DNA from 2 places in the Streptomyces yongxingensis genome. Region 1 is predicted to be linked to the other one. Evidence: riboswitches for the same ligand, from Rfam matches in the RefSeq annotation. Region 1 holds a riboswitch; the other holds the start of a gene.
The links. Region 1 has a riboswitch for cyclic di-AMP ahead of ACZ6TD_RS23020 (M23 family metallopeptidase). Riboswitches for the same ligand answer to the same signal wherever they lie in the genome.
Positions count from the first base shown of each region.

Region 2: another riboswitch for cyclic di-AMP. It lies ahead of ACZ6TD_RS28035 (transglycosylase family protein); the one in region 1 lies ahead of ACZ6TD_RS23020 (M23 family metallopeptidase).

Region 1 is NZ_CM145717.1:5,385,060-5,392,701, forward strand. It holds gene ACZ6TD_RS22985 (sigma factor-like helix-turn-helix DNA-binding protein) at 1-485, shown strand, start outside; gene ACZ6TD_RS22990 (ATP-binding protein) at 493-1,146, opposite strand; gene ACZ6TD_RS22995 (helix-turn-helix domain-containing protein) at 1,366-2,211, shown strand; gene ACZ6TD_RS23000 (DUF397 domain-containing protein) at 2,211-2,420, shown strand; gene ACZ6TD_RS23005 (hypothetical protein) at 2,524-3,075, opposite strand; gene ACZ6TD_RS23010 (hypothetical protein) at 3,258-3,575, shown strand; gene ACZ6TD_RS23015 (aldo/keto reductase) at 3,760-4,704, opposite strand; gene ACZ6TD_RS23020 (M23 family metallopeptidase) at 4,858-6,114, opposite strand; cyclic di-AMP (ydaO/yuaA leader) riboswitch at 6,126-6,269, opposite strand; gene ACZ6TD_RS23025 (PP2C family protein-serine/threonine phosphatase) at 6,545-7,642, opposite strand, start outside.
Region 2 is NZ_CM145717.1:6,476,994-6,484,635, forward strand. It holds gene ACZ6TD_RS28020 (sensor histidine kinase) at 1-94, opposite strand, end outside; gene ACZ6TD_RS28025 (cytochrome P450 family protein) at 748-2,025, shown strand; gene ACZ6TD_RS28030 (transglycosylase family protein) at 2,212-3,213, shown strand; cyclic di-AMP (ydaO/yuaA leader) riboswitch at 3,468-3,635, shown strand; gene ACZ6TD_RS28035 (transglycosylase family protein) at 3,642-4,340, shown strand; gene eno (phosphopyruvate hydratase) at 4,606-5,886, shown strand; gene ACZ6TD_RS28045 (FtsB family cell division protein) at 5,991-6,473, shown strand; gene ACZ6TD_RS28050 (DUF501 domain-containing protein) at 6,545-7,087, shown strand; gene ACZ6TD_RS28055 (Ppx/GppA phosphatase family protein) at 7,084-7,642, shown strand, end outside.

The DNA.
Region 1 (7,642 bases):
GTGCCCGCCCCATCGAGGACGAGGAACCAGCTCAGCCCGACTCGATGGCCATCGAGGGCGACGTTCTAGGGGTCCGGATCCCCGTCACTCGAGACGTTTTGCGCGGCAGCGGCATCAACGTACACACGTGGCTAACCTGGCGACTCGGACTGCGTCAGGCTCCCATGAGCCGCACATTCGCCGTCCCCGGCGACCACCAGCCCCTTATCGTCCGCCGCGGCACCAGCGGGGCCCAGCTCTCCAGCCTTCGCCGCCACGCGCTAGAACTCGAGGTCGATGACGGTTGCGTACTCGCTGTGCTCCTCCGGCTCGACGACGACACTGCGCGTGTCGGTCACGGCTGCGCGCCAGACAACTGCCCGGCCCAGCCTGGAGACGGCTTGCCGAGGGTAACCCGCCCCACCACCGGGGACATCCCAGGACTGCGGATTCAACGCCGAAGGAGCAACAGCCATGTGAAGCTCGAGAAGCTCAGCACCCAGTGATAGCTGGCTAAGGGAGGAGCACGGGCCCCGTCACCGACGACGAACATGCCTCGAAGTGGGTCTGGGCGCGGTCGAGGATGTCGTCGGGATCCAGGCCGTGTGCGGTCAGCCAGTGGAGCAGGTCCAGGATGAGACTGGCCACCGACTCTTCCAGAACTGGGCGATGGGTGAGCCTCGCAGTCGGGCTGCCGACTGCGAGGCCGTACGCCTCCATGACGGTCGTTGCGCGCTGGATGCGGCGGCGAGATTCGTCCGGGGCCAGGGGAAGCTCACACCAGACCGCTTTGCCGGCCGCCGTGCGGGTCGTGCCCCATGCCGCTGAGAGGCCGGCGAGGAGTTGCAGGCCGCGGCCGGACTCTTCCTCGGATGCCGGGTGGAGGTTCTGGGGTTCCTTGTGGCTGCTGTCGTGCAGTTCTACGCGTAGCTGATCCGCTTCGGCGTCGAGGACGAGCGTGGCCGCGGTGCCCCGGCCGACATGTTTGATCACGTTCGACGCCAGCTCCGTGACGATCAGTTGCGCTTCGTCGGCGAGGGCCGACATCCCCCAGGCGACGAGTTCTGCTCTCACTGCTCGGCGCAGGCCAGCCACTTGAGGGGCTTCAGCGGCAAACGGAAGGATGCAGCGGCATGGTTGGGGGTCGGTGACTGAGTAGCGGTGCATGGCCACACTCCTTGGGCGCTACGTCAGCGCTGTGCCCAGTCGTGTCCGTACGACCGCGCTGCGTAGTCTCGCTGATGCGAGTATGACACTGAGAAGTCTCTCCATGTAACTTCTCACAGACCCTCGGAAGGGTGAATCCGGTGGTGTGGCAACTTCAGCCGCCCATAGCCTTGTTGCCGCTGGTCCCGTCGGGGCCAGCTCGGAGGGAGAGGTAGCGTCATGCCAGCGCGGGCCACTACCCGTCGACGCCAGCTCGGCGTCATGATGCGCAAGTTCCGGGCCCGCAAAGGGATGACCCTGGAGGAGGCAGGCCGGCTCGTCGGGGTCTCGAAAGCGACCGTCAGCCGGTACGAGACGCAGGAAGGGCCCGTGAAGTGGCCCATCGTGGATGCCTTGTGCCGTGAGTACGGAGCGAGTGAGGCGGAGCGGAAGGCCGCGGTCGGCCTCGCCAAGGACGCCAAGCGGCAGGGGTGGTGGACCTCCTTCTCGGATTCGCTCCCGGAGAGCATGAATCTGCTGTTCACGCTGGAGGACGAGGCGGTTCGGGAGGACCACTTCGCCTGTCTGTATGTGCCCGGCCTTTTGCAGACGCGTGGCTATACGGAGGCGGTGCAGCATGCGTCGGAGATGCGGCTGACCGCGGAGGAGATCGAGCGGTTGGTCGACCTTCGGATGAAGCGGCAGGAGATCCTGAGCCGTCCGAAGCCGCCCCATCTGTGGGCCATCCTCGATGAGTCGGTGATCCGGCGCGTGGTCGGTTCGCGTGAGGTGATGCGGGAGCAACTGGGTCACTTGTCGCGCGCCAACGAGTCGCCTGACATCACGCTCCAGGTCCTGCCGTTCGCCAAGGGCGCGCACTCAGCGGCCATGGGGAGTTTCGTGATCCTCGGGGGTGCCGAGCCCTCGCTGGACGTCGTCTACGTCGACATCCACGTCGGCTCACTCTTCATGGAGAAGGACGAGGAACTGGAGCGCTACCGGCTGGCGTTCGATTACCTTCGTGCTCAGGCGCTGGACATGTCCGCGTCCTCAGCCCTCATCGAACGTGTCCGCGAGGAGATCTGATGCGCGAAGGATGCATACCCGAGAGAGATGCCGGTTGGTTCAAGTCCTCGTACAGCGGTGCCGGTAACACTGAATGCGTAGAAGCGTCCTTCGGACCGGGCAGGGCCGCCGTGCGGGACTCGAAGGAGCCGGGGCGGGGCGTGCTCGGGTTCTCCGGCCGCGCGTGGGCGGACTTCGTCACGGCCGTGCGGGGCGGGGAGTTGGGCTGAGCGCCCAATGCAGGAACCGCGCGGCACGGCGGCCCGGCGGGGCGCGGGCCCGCGCCCGGTGGGCGGAGGGCTCACCGGGCGCGCGGGGCGGGGGTGCGGGGGTTTACGGGTGGTACTTCTCCTCGACCGTCTCGGCGGCGCCGGACTTGGGGTTCATGGTGACGCGGACGGTCACGCTGTTGGTCTTCGCGGCCTTCTCCAACTGGTCCACGGTGCACTTCGCGGTGCCGTAGCCGTCGTCGCCGATGGACGCGCCTTCGGCGCCGTCGTCCTCGGCGCAGATCGCGGCCGCGCCGAGGATCCGCGTGGCGTTGGCGACAAAGAATGCCTGCTCCATGCCGCCGCTCTCGGGCTTGACGGTCAGCTTGCCGGGCGCGAGGTACTTCAGCGTGCCCTCGATCGTCTTGTGGTTACCCGCGTTGGCGACGCCGCTTCCGTCAGGGGCGGACATCGCCTTGGCGGACTTGCCGCTGTCCTGGCCCTGCGAGCCGCTCTTGGACTGAGTCGAGGCCGAGGCGTGCTGCGAGCCGGCAGCGTCTGCCGACCCGCCCTGCCCGCAGGCCGTGGCCCCCAGGCCCAGTGCCGCGGCGGCGACGATGGCGGCGGCGATGCGGCGGCCGGCGCGGCCACGGAAACGGTTGGTGGCGGTGGTCATCGTGGGTCTCCCGTTGCTCTGTTCTCGCGTCTCGTTCCCGGACGACAACCAGCTTCGAAGAACGGCTTGGCGTTCTGCTAATAGTCGGCTAATGCGACGCGAGCGGCACACTGCGGGATGTGCGCCGTGGGGCCTGCGTAGGGTCGGGGGCAAGGTGACCCTTGGAGCGCGGAGGTAGCGGGATGGCTGGAGTGCCGGCGGGCGTCGTGGCTGCGGGTGGGTTGGTCGGGGGGTATTCGGTGGCTCGGTGGACCAAGAGGCGGCCCCTGGGTGGTGTTGCCCTCGCGGCTGCGGGGGCGGTGGCCGCTCGGGGGTGGCGGGAGAAGGCGGGGAACGGGACCGCCGCCGCGCTCAGTGCGGCGTACGTTGCCGCGTTCGCCGGGTCGCATCCGCTGGCGAAGAAGATCGGGGCCTGGCCGTCCGTCTTCGCCGTCGCCGGTGGCCTCGCCCTCGCGTCCTGGGCCCTCGCCGATCGGCGGTCGGGGTCGTCGGGGTCGTAGGCCGTATGTAGCGGTGCTGGCGTATGCCTTACTCGGGGTGACTCGGACGGTGGGCCGGTGGGCGGGTTCGCTGCCCGCCCGCCGTCCTACCGCCGCCCGCCGTCCTACCGCCGCCCGCCGTCCTACCGCCGCCCGCCGTCCTGCCGCCGCCCGGCGGTCCGCGCCCCGTCCCGCCGTCTTCCGCTCAGTCCGATGCCGACGTCAGCAGGTCCAGTTCCGGCTGGGTCAGCTTGAGGTCGACCGAGGCCAGGAGGGCGGGGAGCTGGTCGACGGAGCTGGCGCTGGCCAGGGGGGCCACGACCGTGGGCTGGGCGAGGAGCCAGGCCAGGGCGACCGTGGCGGGCTCGGTGCGGTGGTTGGCGGCGACGTCGTCCAGGGCGGCGAGGACCTTCTGGCCGCGCTCGGTCTCCAGGTGCTTGGCCGCGCCCGTGGAGCGGGGGCTGTCGACGGCCGCGCCCGGGCGGTACTTGCCGGTGAGGAAGCCGGACGCCAGGGAGTAGTACGGGATCGTCGCCAGGTCGTGGCGGGCGGCGACCTCGGAGAGCTCGCCCTCGAAGGCGTCGCGCGAGACCAGGTTGTAGTGCGGCTGGAGGGCCACGTAGCGGGCGAGGTTCTCCCGGGTGGAGAAGGTCAGCTGGGCCTCCAGGCGGTCCGCGCCGACGTTGGACGCGGCGATCTCACGGACCTTGCCCTCCCGGACCAGCTCGTCCAGGGTGGTGATGATCTCCTCCACCGGCACCGACTGGTCGTCGTAGTGGGTGTAGTAGAGGTCGATGTAGTCGGTGCGCAGCCGCTGGAGGGATTCCTCGACGCCCGATTTGATGGCGGACGAGGTCAGCCCGCGCGGCTCCGGGGAGCCGGCGCCCACCTTGGTGGCGAGGACGATGTCGGAGCGGTTGCCGCGGGAGGCGAACCAGTTGCCGAGGATGGTCTCGGACTCGCCGCCCTCGTTACCCGGCACCCAGGCGGAGTAGACATCGGCGGTGTCGATGAAGTTGCCGCCGGCCGCCACATAGGCGTCGAGCACCCGGAAGGACTCGGCCTCGTTCGCGGTCCAGCCGAAGACGTTCCCGCCGAGGGAGAGTGGGAAGACGGAAAGGTCACCGATCTTCTGTGTGTTGTCAGCCATACATCTTTACAACGGTTGGCTGGACGGGGTTGTTCCAGCGTGCGTTCGTGAAGGTCGGCCCCGTGGGAACGTAAATGGCGTAAAGGGCGCAAAGGGCGTAAAGCCGGCGGCCCTGGCGTCAAGGGGGGAGAGAGCGCCAGGACCGCCGGGGTATCAGGGGTTCAGCCCGTGCTGGCGCAGCCAGGGCATCGGGTCGATCGGCGAGCCGCCGCCCGGCCGGACCTCGAGGTGGAGGTGCGGGCCGGTCACATTGCCGGTGGCGCCGACGCGGGCGATGACGTCTCCCGTCGACACCTTGCCGGAGGTGACCACCATCGAGGACAGGTGGCAGAACCAGAGCTCGGTGCCGTCGTCGAGGGTCAGCACGATGCGGTAGCCGTACGAACCGGCCCAGCCCGCCTGGGTGATGGTGCCGCCGTGCAGCGCCTTGACCGGGGTGCCGGTCGGGGCGGCGAAGTCCTGGCCGGTGTGGTCGGCCGACCACATGTCGCCCGCCTGGCCGAAGCTGGCGGTCAGGGTGTACGAGCCGACGGGGAGGGTGTACGCGGCGGCGAGCCTGGCCTGGCGCTCGGCCGCGGCCTTCTTCTCGGCCGCCTCCTTAGCCCGCTGCTCGGCGGCCCGCTTCTCCGCCTCGGCCTCGGCCTTCCGCTTGGCGGCCGCCTCCGCGGCCTGGTCGGCGGCCTTGTCCGCGGCGGCCCTGGCGTCCTTGGCGGCGGCCTGCGCCGCGGCGGTGCGACTGTCCTCGTCCGCCGCGTTCTGCTGGTTCTCGGCCTGCTGGAGGATGCGGGCGCGGAGCGCCTCGCCCGCGTCGGTGGTGCCGCGCTGCTCGTCCTCGGTGGTCAGACCGGCCTGGGAGAGCGGGGCGGCGACGGTCTGCGAACCGCCGTCGTCCGAGTCCGACGCCCAGGAGCCGATGCCCGGCAGGTCCTTGGCGGCGGGCAGACTGGCCTTGACCTCATCGGCGACATGGCCGAGGTCGGGCATGGATATGGGGAGCGCGGGACGGTCCTTGGCGCTGGCCATACCGCCCGCACCGACCGCCGCGATCACACCGACCCCCAGAACGGCGCCGCTGCGCGCCATGGTTCCACCCCGCTGCTTGGCCACGCGGTGCCGGCCGCGTACGGGAGCGATGGACTCCTCGGTGGGATTCCACTCCTCCCAGCTCTCGGCCTCGAATCCGGCACCCGGGCCCTCGGAGGCGCCCTCATCCGCGTAGCGGTCGTCGGGACCGAACGTGTAACGGTCGTCGGGGCCGAACGCGTATCGGTCGTCGGGGGCGAATCGGCCGTCCCCTGAGCTCATCCCGCCGCCGGCGTCGAAGCCGGGGCCGTAGGCGGTGGCGGTCCCCAAACCGCCTCCCCGCGTGCGATACGGAGCCTCGTCCAGGACAGACCTGTTGGACGCCACGGAGGCGCACTCCTTTCCTTCCCTCTCGCCTACCGGGTTAGCTGACGGGTTCGGAGCAGGAAGGTCTCCTACGGGTCAGGTTCGACCCGATTCACCCCAAGGTTGTTGGTTCCCCGGTTCCCTTGGTGCTGCTGGTGATGCGGTGCTGCCGCTGTGCGTACGGGATTCGGCGACGGCGCACGGTGCCGCCCTTGCGACGGTTGTGACGACCGCGCTGCGTTATCGAACGTTAATAGAGAGCGCGATGTGATTCCAAGCTGTTCTGAGGAATCCGCACACCTTTGGCATGAACTTAGCTCCCAAGAAGGGACAGATGGGGGCGAGTCGACATGCTGGGCAAGAGTTGGCAAAACCACAGACGGATCGATCGTGCGTCAATTGTTATGCGGAGGGGGCTCGACCGGTTACCCACGGTGCTCGGCGCGGTCGGCTACGACGGCGTGGGTTTCGCCCTGTCGTTCCCCCCGCCGCCGTCCCGCCCGTTGCCGCGGGCCGGGGTCCGACGGACCGCCAGCAGCGCCATGTCGTCCGGCGTCCCGCCACCCGTATGGCGCTCGACATCGGCCACCAACGCGTCCAGCAGCTCCTGCGGATCGGCGAAGCGGCGGCCGCGCAACCGCTCCTCCGGGTCATAGAACTCGCCATGGCGGTCCCGGGCCTCCGTCACCCCGTCCGTGAACAGCAGCAGCGTCTCGCCCTCCGCGAACGCCAGCTCCATCACCCGGTCCGGCCAGCCCGCCAACTCCCCCATCCCCATCGGAAGCGCCGGCGCCTCCGGCTCCAGGGCGCGCACCGCGCCACCCTCCTCCAGGAGCAGCGGCGCCGGATGACCTCGGTTGATCAGCCGCAGGGTGGAGTCGCCGCGCGGAATTTCGGCCACCACGGCCGTCGTGAACCCCTCGACCACCTCCAGGTCGGCCCGCCGGGCACCCTCGCGCCGCAGCGCCCGCTCCAGGCGGCCCACGAGCGCCTCCAGGGTCGTCTCCTGCTCCGCCGCCTCCCGGAAGCAGCCCAGGAGGATCGCCACGACCTCCACGGCCCCCAGCCCCTTGCCGCGTACGTCCCCGACGGTCAGCCGTACGCCGTGCGGGGTGTCCTGGACCGCGTACAGGTCACCGCCGATCGCCGCGTACTTCTCCGCCGGTACATAGCGCGCGGCGATCTCCAGCCCGGCGAGCCGGGCGGGCGGCGCGGGCAGGACGGCGCGCTGGGCCGCCTCCGCGACACCGCGCGCCGAGGCGAGCCGGTGGTAGCTGCGGCGTACGACGCGGTTGATCACCACCGCCAGCGCGGTCACGGTCGCCACCGTGATGATCTCGGTGGCCGCCTGGGTCGGGTCCCTCACCCCGTGCAACTCCGCCAGCAGACAGGTGGTGAGGACCGCGACGACGGCCGTGACGATGGTCTGACGCAGCGGTAAGAGCGCCGCGGCGACCAAGGGGGCGGCGGCGAAGAAGGGCGAGGCGGTGTAGCCGGGCGGGGCGGCCAGGTCGAAGGCGATGCCGCCGAGGACGAGGACGGCGGGGAC
Region 2 (7,642 bases), 1.1 Mb from region 1:
CTCGCGCCTTTCGCCCGCGGATAATGGCGGTTGCGGCGAGAGGCGTGCCAGCGATCAGGGCCCAGAGCGCTGGATCCTGTAGATATTGCGTCATTGAGACTCTCTTTAAACGACTAGACCGCCAGGGACTTTAGGGAGGTGTGGTGCGTTATGCGTCTGGAATGGTCGGAGCGGCGGTAAGTCAGCGCCCGTACGGCGCCCGCGGGTTCCGGGGACATCGCACTCGTCTTGCCGACGGCAGCGCACAGGAGTCGGTGCGCCGGAACGGCTCCGTATGCCCGACTGGCGGCATAATGCTCCTCAGAGTGGGGATCCTCTCGGCGTGATGCGCCGGATCGCCGTGTGTCTTACGCGCCCTTGGCTCGCCTGGCAAGCGCGGTGATCGTATCACCGGTATCACTGGGCCCCGTGCATGTGCCCCAGTCCCATTCGTTCACCTCACGTTGTTTCAGCCACACCCCCCGTTCACCGTGTTGACCGACGTCAGGGCATGTGCCGGGGGTTCGTAACGGGGCGGCGCGGGCATCCGCCGAACGGCGGTCCCAGCCATCAGATACCGGGCATTCGACCCCGGCTGTGTATGGGCGGTGAAGGGTGTGTGGAGATGAATGGGGAATTCCGCTGGACATTCATCCCGGTCGTGACTCCCTTATTCTCTTTGTTCTCCTTATTCCCTTATTTCTCTTTGTCTGTCGTTACTTCCGGCGGACCGGGGGGAGGGCGGCCCCTCGCCGGTATCGTCGGGGGGTGTCGGAACAGCCCCGTGACAGCTCCGCTCCCACCCTCTTCACCTGGGAGTTCGCCAGCGATCCCTACCCCGCGTACGCCTGGCTGCGCGAACACGCCCCGGTGCACCGGACCACGCTGCCCAGCGGTGTGGACGCCTGGCTGGTGACCCGTTACGCCGACGCCAGGAAGGCGCTGGCCGACCCCCGGCTCTCGAAGAACCCCCAGCGGCACAGCGCGGCGGCCCATGCCAAGGGCAAGGTGGGCATCCCGGGGGAGCGGCGCGCCGAACTGATGACACATCTGCTCAATATCGACCCTCCCGACCACACCCGGCTGCGGCGGCTGGTGTCGAAGGCGTTCACCCCGCGCCGGGTGGCCGCGTTCGCCCCCCGGGTACGGACCCTCACCGATCAGCTCATCGACGCCTTCGAAGAGAGGGGAGAGGCGGATCTCATCCATGAGTTCGCCTTCCCCCTCCCCATCTACGCCATCTGCGATCTGCTCGGGGTGCCGCGCGAGGACCAGGACGACTTCCGGGACTGGGCGGGCGCGATGATCCGGCACGGCGGTGGCCCGCGCGGCGGAGTGGCCCGCGCCGTGAAGAGGATCCGGGCGTATCTGGGCGAGCTGATCCACCGCAAGCGCCTGGAACTCGCGGAGCGCGGGGAAGAAGAGGACGGGGAGGACCTGATCTCGGGGTTGATCCGGGCCAGCGACCACGGGGAGCACCTCACCGAGAACGAGGCCGCGGCCATGGCCTTCATCCTTCTCTTCGCCGGCTTCGAGACGACCGTCAATCTCATCGGCAACGGCGTCTACGCGCTGCTGCGCCATCCGGAGCAGCGCGCCCTCATGCAGCGGGCCCTGGAAGAAGGGGACGAGCGGCTGCTCGCCGCCGGGGTCGAGGAACTGCTCCGCTACGACGGACCCGTGGAGATCGCCACCTGGCGGTTCGCCACCGAGCCGCTCACCCTAGCCGGGCAGCACATCGCCGAGGGGGAGCCGGTGCTGGTGGTGCTCGCCGCGGCCGACCGGGACCCCGAGCGGTTCGCGGAGCCGGACGTCCTCGATCTCACCCGCCGGGACAACCAGCACCTCGGCTACGGCCACGGCATCCATTACTGTCTGGGCGCCCCGCTGGCCCGGCTGGAGGCCCGGACCGCGATCGCCACCCTGCTGCGCCGGCTGCCCGGACTGCGGCTCGCACTGGATCCGGACGATCTGCGGTGGCGCGGCGGGCTCATCATGCGCGGGCTGCGCACGCTCCCGGTGACCTGGGATTCCGCGGACGGCTGAGACCCGAAGAGACGGGCGTCCGGGACCCCCAAGGCCCGTACGGCCGGACATACGTGACGAATCATCAGCCGTGTGACCTTGGCGTGACCTGGGATACATCGCCTTGTGATGATCGAGTGCCCTCGCTATGTTCACCGGCAAACCTTGTCGCCATAGCGCCATAGCGCCATAGGAGAGGTCAATCGCATGCGTTCCGGTAATGGTCGACACCGTCGCCCCCGTCAGGCCCCGGCCATCATCGTCGCGGCGGGGGTCACGGGAGCGGGCCTCGCCATGCCCCTCTTCGGGGCGGCCGGCGCACAGGCCGCCCAGACCACCACATGGGATCACGTCGCCGAGTGCGAGAGCGGCGGTATGTGGAGCGCCAACGAGGGCAACGGCTTCTACGGCGGGCTCCAGCTCACCCTCGACATGTGGAAGAAGTACGGCGGCACGGAGTACGCCCCGCGCCCCGACCTCGCCAGCCGCTCCCAGCAGATATCCGTCGCCGAGGCGATCCTCGGTGACCGCGGCCCCGACGCCTGGCCGAGCTGTGCGCTGGGCGCCGGGCTCACCGACGGCGGCGGCGCCCCCGATGTGGACCCCGGCAGCACGGCCACCCCGGACCGGGGGACGGGTCGCGGCGGGGACGACCCGGGGGACCGGGGGCGGGACGGCTCCTCCTCGGACGCGGACCGTCCGGGGACGTCCGACAGCGCGGACAAGCCGGACGCGCCGGACGCGTCCGGGTCGGCCGAGGACCCGGAGGCGCCCCACACCTCCAAGTCCCCCGACGGTCTGGACGGCTCCGCGTCGGACGACCCGGCGTCGGACGGCCCCTCGGACTCGGACAGCCCCTCGGCGTCGGACGGCTCCAGGACTCCCTCGGCGGACCCCTCCGCCGACCCGGCGCCCTCCGGCCGCCACCGCGGCGCCCCGGACGCCGGGGAGCGGGCCGACGACGACGATGCGGGGAGCGCACGGCCCTCCGGGCGCCATGCCTCGCGCGGCGCTTCGGACCGCGACGGGAGCTCCACGGACGACGATTACACCGTTCGCCCCGGTGACAACCTGTCAGGAATCGCCGAGCACCAGAATGTGTCCCGGGGTTGGGAAGGGCTCTACGAAACCAACGAGGACCTCATCGGAACCGACCCCGATCTGATCATCCCTGGTCAGCGACTTGACCTCACCATCAGGGAGCAGTGATTCGGGGGGAATTGCCCGATCTGGACCCGGTGAGACATACATCTCGTCACATCTTCCGGGCCGCACCTCGTGTCCGATCCCTCCTCACCCGGCCCCACCTGCGCCGATGTGGGCCGGGTGAGATCAATTACAGCCCCATTCGCTGCCCTTGGGGTGTTTGAACGTTCTTGGAAGGTGTGTTTACCGTCTTTCCGCTCGCCACCGCGGGCACCGTCGATCGTCACGCCGAATCCTGCCGGCGGTCGGGGGGAACCGACGCGTCAGCGCCGAAGGCAGGAGCGGGGGACCCAAGGTAGGTGCCGAATGGCCTGTGGAAACGGGCTCGTCGGCTAGGGGTGAAGCCGGGAGCGACCATCGCGACCGGCCGGGCAACTCACGTCCGAACCCGACAGCTCACCTCGTAGGCGTCGGTGAGGAAACGAACCAAAATGCTCAAGTCCAACGGGAAGCACCGCCGCCCCTCCAAGGCCACCCGTATCGCCGCGCTCACCGGTCTCGCCGGTGCCGCCGTGGCGGCACCGCTCATCGGGGCGACCTCCGCCTCGGCGGCCACCACCTCCCAGTGGGACCAGGTCGCGCAGTGTGAGTCCGGTGGCAACTGGTCGATCAACACCGGCAACGGCTACTACGGCGGCCTGCAGTTCTCGAGCTCCACCTGGGCCGCCTACGGCGGCACGGCCTACGCCTCCACCGCGGACAAGGCCAGCAAGGCCCAGCAGATCCAGATCGCCGAGAAGGTCCTGGGCAGCCAGGGCAAGGGCGCCTGGCCGGTCTGCGGCAAGGGTCTGACCTCCGGCGGCAGCCCGTCCGCCCCGTCCGCGCCCTCCGGCTCGCAGAGCCAGTCCTCGCCGACCACCAAGTCGGCCCCGGCCGCCAAGCCGGCCCAGCCGAAGGCCCAGCCGAAGGCGCAGCCGCACACCGCGCCCGAGCCCGCCGCGCGGCACCAGACCCGTGGCCCGATCAAGAAGGGTGACGGCGAGTACAAGGTCAAGTCCGGCGACACCCTCGGCAAGATCGCCAAGGCCCACGACGTCAAGGGCGGCTGGAAGAAGCTCTTCGAGCTGAACAAGGACATCGTGGAGCAGGCCGACCTGATCTTCCCGGGCCAGCAGCTGCACCTCCGCTGAGCCACGGTCACGGCCCCGGCCCGAGGACTCCCCCCGAGGACCTCTCCTGAGGCCGGCCGCGAGAGACGAGCCCCGGCCGGGCGTGCCGCCCACTATGGCGCGCCCCGCCGGGGCTTTCCCAATGCGCAAGAAATCTGGATTTTTGATCCAGAATCTGGCTTTTTGTGTCACGCCCCCGTCTCGTGGGGCGGGCGAACGCGGGGCGCAGCCCTCCCGGCCCGTTAGGCTCGTGCTGCTACCGCAGACCCATACGAAGGAGAACCTCGTGCCGTCCATCGACGTCGTCGTAGCTCGCGAGATCCTCGACTCGCGAGGCAACCCCACGGTCGAGGTCGAGGTTGGCCTCGACGACGGCAGCACCGGCCGTGCCGCCGTGCCGTCCGGCGCCTCCACCGGCGCCTTCGAGGCCCTCGAGCTCCGTGACGGCGACAAGAACCGCTACAACGGCAAGGGCGTGGAGAAGGCCGTCCTCGCCGTGATCGAGCAGATCGGCCCCGAGCTGGTCGGCTATGACGCCACCGAGCAGCGGCTGATCGACCAGGCGATGTTCGACCTGGACGCCACCCCGGACAAGTCCTCGCTCGGCGCCAACGCGATCCTCGGCGTCTCCCTCGCCGTCGCGCACGCCGCCTCCGAGGCGTCCGACCTCCCCCTCTTCCGTTACCTCGGCGGCCCGAACGCCCATCTGCTGCCGGTGCCGATGATGAACATCCTCAACGGCGGGTCGCACGCCGACTCCAATGTGGACATCCAGGAGTTCATGATCGCGCCCGTGGGCGCGGAGTCCTTCTCCGAGGCCCTGCGCTGGGGCGCCGAGGTCTACCACACCCTGAAGTCCGTGCTGAAGGAGCGCGGCCTGTCCACCGGCCTCGGCGACGAGGGCGGTTTCGCGCCGAACCTCGGCTCCAACCGCGAGGCCCTCGACCTGATCGTCGAGGCGATCAAGAAGGCCGGCTACCAGCCGGGCCAGGACATCGCGCTCGCGCTGGACGTCGCCGCCTCCGAGTTCTACAAGGACGGCACGTACCAGTTCGAGGGCCAGTCCCGCTCCGCCGCCGAGATGACCTCGTACTACGCCGAGCTGGTCGCCGCGTACCCGCTGGTCTCCATCGAGGACCCGCTGAACGAGGAGGACTGGGACGGCTGGAAGACCATCACCGAGCAGCTCGGCGACAAGGTCCAGCTGGTCGGCGACGACCTCTTCGTCACCAACCCCGAGCGGCTGTCCCGCGGCATCGACAGCGACACCGCGAACGCCCTGCTGGTCAAGGTCAACCAGATCGGCTCGCTGACCGAGACCCTCGACGCGGTCGAGCTGGCCCAGCGCAACGGCTACAAGTGCATGATGTCGCACCGCTCCGGTGAGACCGAGGACGTCACCATCGCCGACCTGGCCGTCGCCACCAACTGCGGCCAGATCAAGACCGGCGCCCCGGCCCGCTCCGAGCGGGTGGCCAAGTACAACCAGCTGCTGCGCATCGAGGAGATCCTCGACGACGCCGCCGTGTACGCGGGCCGTTCCGCCTTCCCGCGCTTCAAGGGCTGAGCGGACACGTCTGACGCCCGTCCCCGGCCGCGGTCCCGTACCGTGGCCGGGGACGGCGCCGCTCGACGGCGTTACCCAAGCGAAGTCACCACCGGGGAGGCGACGTGCCGGCGGATCGGGAACGGTTCTCCACCGCGACCAGGCTCAAGGCGCTCGGCGAGCACGCCGCCGCCCGGGTCTACCGCGTGCGCACCAAGCGCCGCCGCGGCCGGCTGACCGGCCGGGCCGCCCTGCTCGCGCTGGTCGTCTGCTCCCTCGTCGTGGCGCTCGCCTATCCGATGCGGCAGTACATCTCCCAGCGCTCCGACATCGCCGAGCAGCGGCACGAGGCCGAGCGGGCCCGCGAGGACGTGAAGAAGCTGCGGGAGCGGAAGGCCCGGCTGCGCGACCCCGCCTACACCGAGCAGCAGGCCCGGGAGCGGCTGCACTTCCTGATGCCGGGGGAGACCGGCTACAGCGTGGTGGACGGCGCCGGCCTCACCGAGCACTCCACCGACCGGGGCGCGGCCGGCCGCCCCTGGTACACCAACCTCTGGGACGCCGTGGACACGGCGGACGCGGCGGGGGCGGGCAGCGCGCGCCGCTGAGGCGCCGCGCTCCGGCCGCCGGCCGCACCCGGTGTTCGAACCGAAACGAAGAAGAAGAACTTTCCAAACTCATGGATACGCCCCCGCCCCAGACGGAGCCCACCGCGCCCACCGACGCGGACATCCACGCCGTACGGGAGCAGCTCAACCGCGTGCCCCGGGGCCTGCGCGCGGTTCAGCACCGCTGCCCCTGCGGCAATCCGGACGTCGTGGAGACCGCGCCGCGGCTCGAGGACGGTACGCCCTTCCCCACCCTCTACTACCTGACCTGTCCGCGCGCCGCGTCCGCGATCGGCACGCTGGAGGCCGAGGGCGTGATGAAGGAGATGACGGCCCGGCTGGGCACCGACCCCGAGCTGGCCGCCGCCTACCGCGCCGCCCACGAGGACTACATCGCGCGCCGCGACACCATCGAGGTGCTCCAGGGCTTCCCCAGCGCGGGCGGGATGCCGGACCGGGTGAAGTGCCTGCACGTGCTGGTCGCCCACTCCCTCGCGGCCGGCCCCGGGGTCAATCCGCTCGGGGACGAGGCGATCGCGATGCTGCCTGAGTGGTGGCGCAAGGGCCCGTGCGTCGCGCCCTGCGCCGCCTCGGCCGAGGAGGAGAGCGCATGACCCGCGTGGCGGCCGTGGACTGCGGCACCAATTCGATCCGGCTGCTGGTCGCCGACGCCGACCCGGACACCGGCGAGCTGACCGAGCTGGACCGCCGGATGACGATCGTCCGGCTGGGCCAGGGCGTGGACCGCACCGGGCGGCTGGCCCCCGAGGCGCTGGAGCGCACCTTCGCCGCGTGCCGGGAGTACGCGGAGGTCATACGCGGGCTGGGCGCCGAGCGCGTCCGCTTCGTCGCCACTTCGGCCTCGCGGGACGCCGAGAACCGCGAGGAGTTCGTGCGCGGGGTCGTGGAGATCCTGGGCGTCGAGCCCGAGGTGATCACCGGCGATCAGGAGGCGGCGTTCTCCTTCACCGGCGCGACCAAGGAGCTGACCGGCCATGAGCATCTGAGCGGTCCGTTCCTGGTGGTGGACATCGGCGGCGGCTCGACGGAGTTCGTCAGCGGCGACGACGGGGTGCGGGCGGCCCGCAGCGTCGACGTCGGCTGTGTGCGGCTGACGGAGCGGCATCTCATCGTCAAGGGTCAAGTGACCGATCCGCCAACGGCCGGTC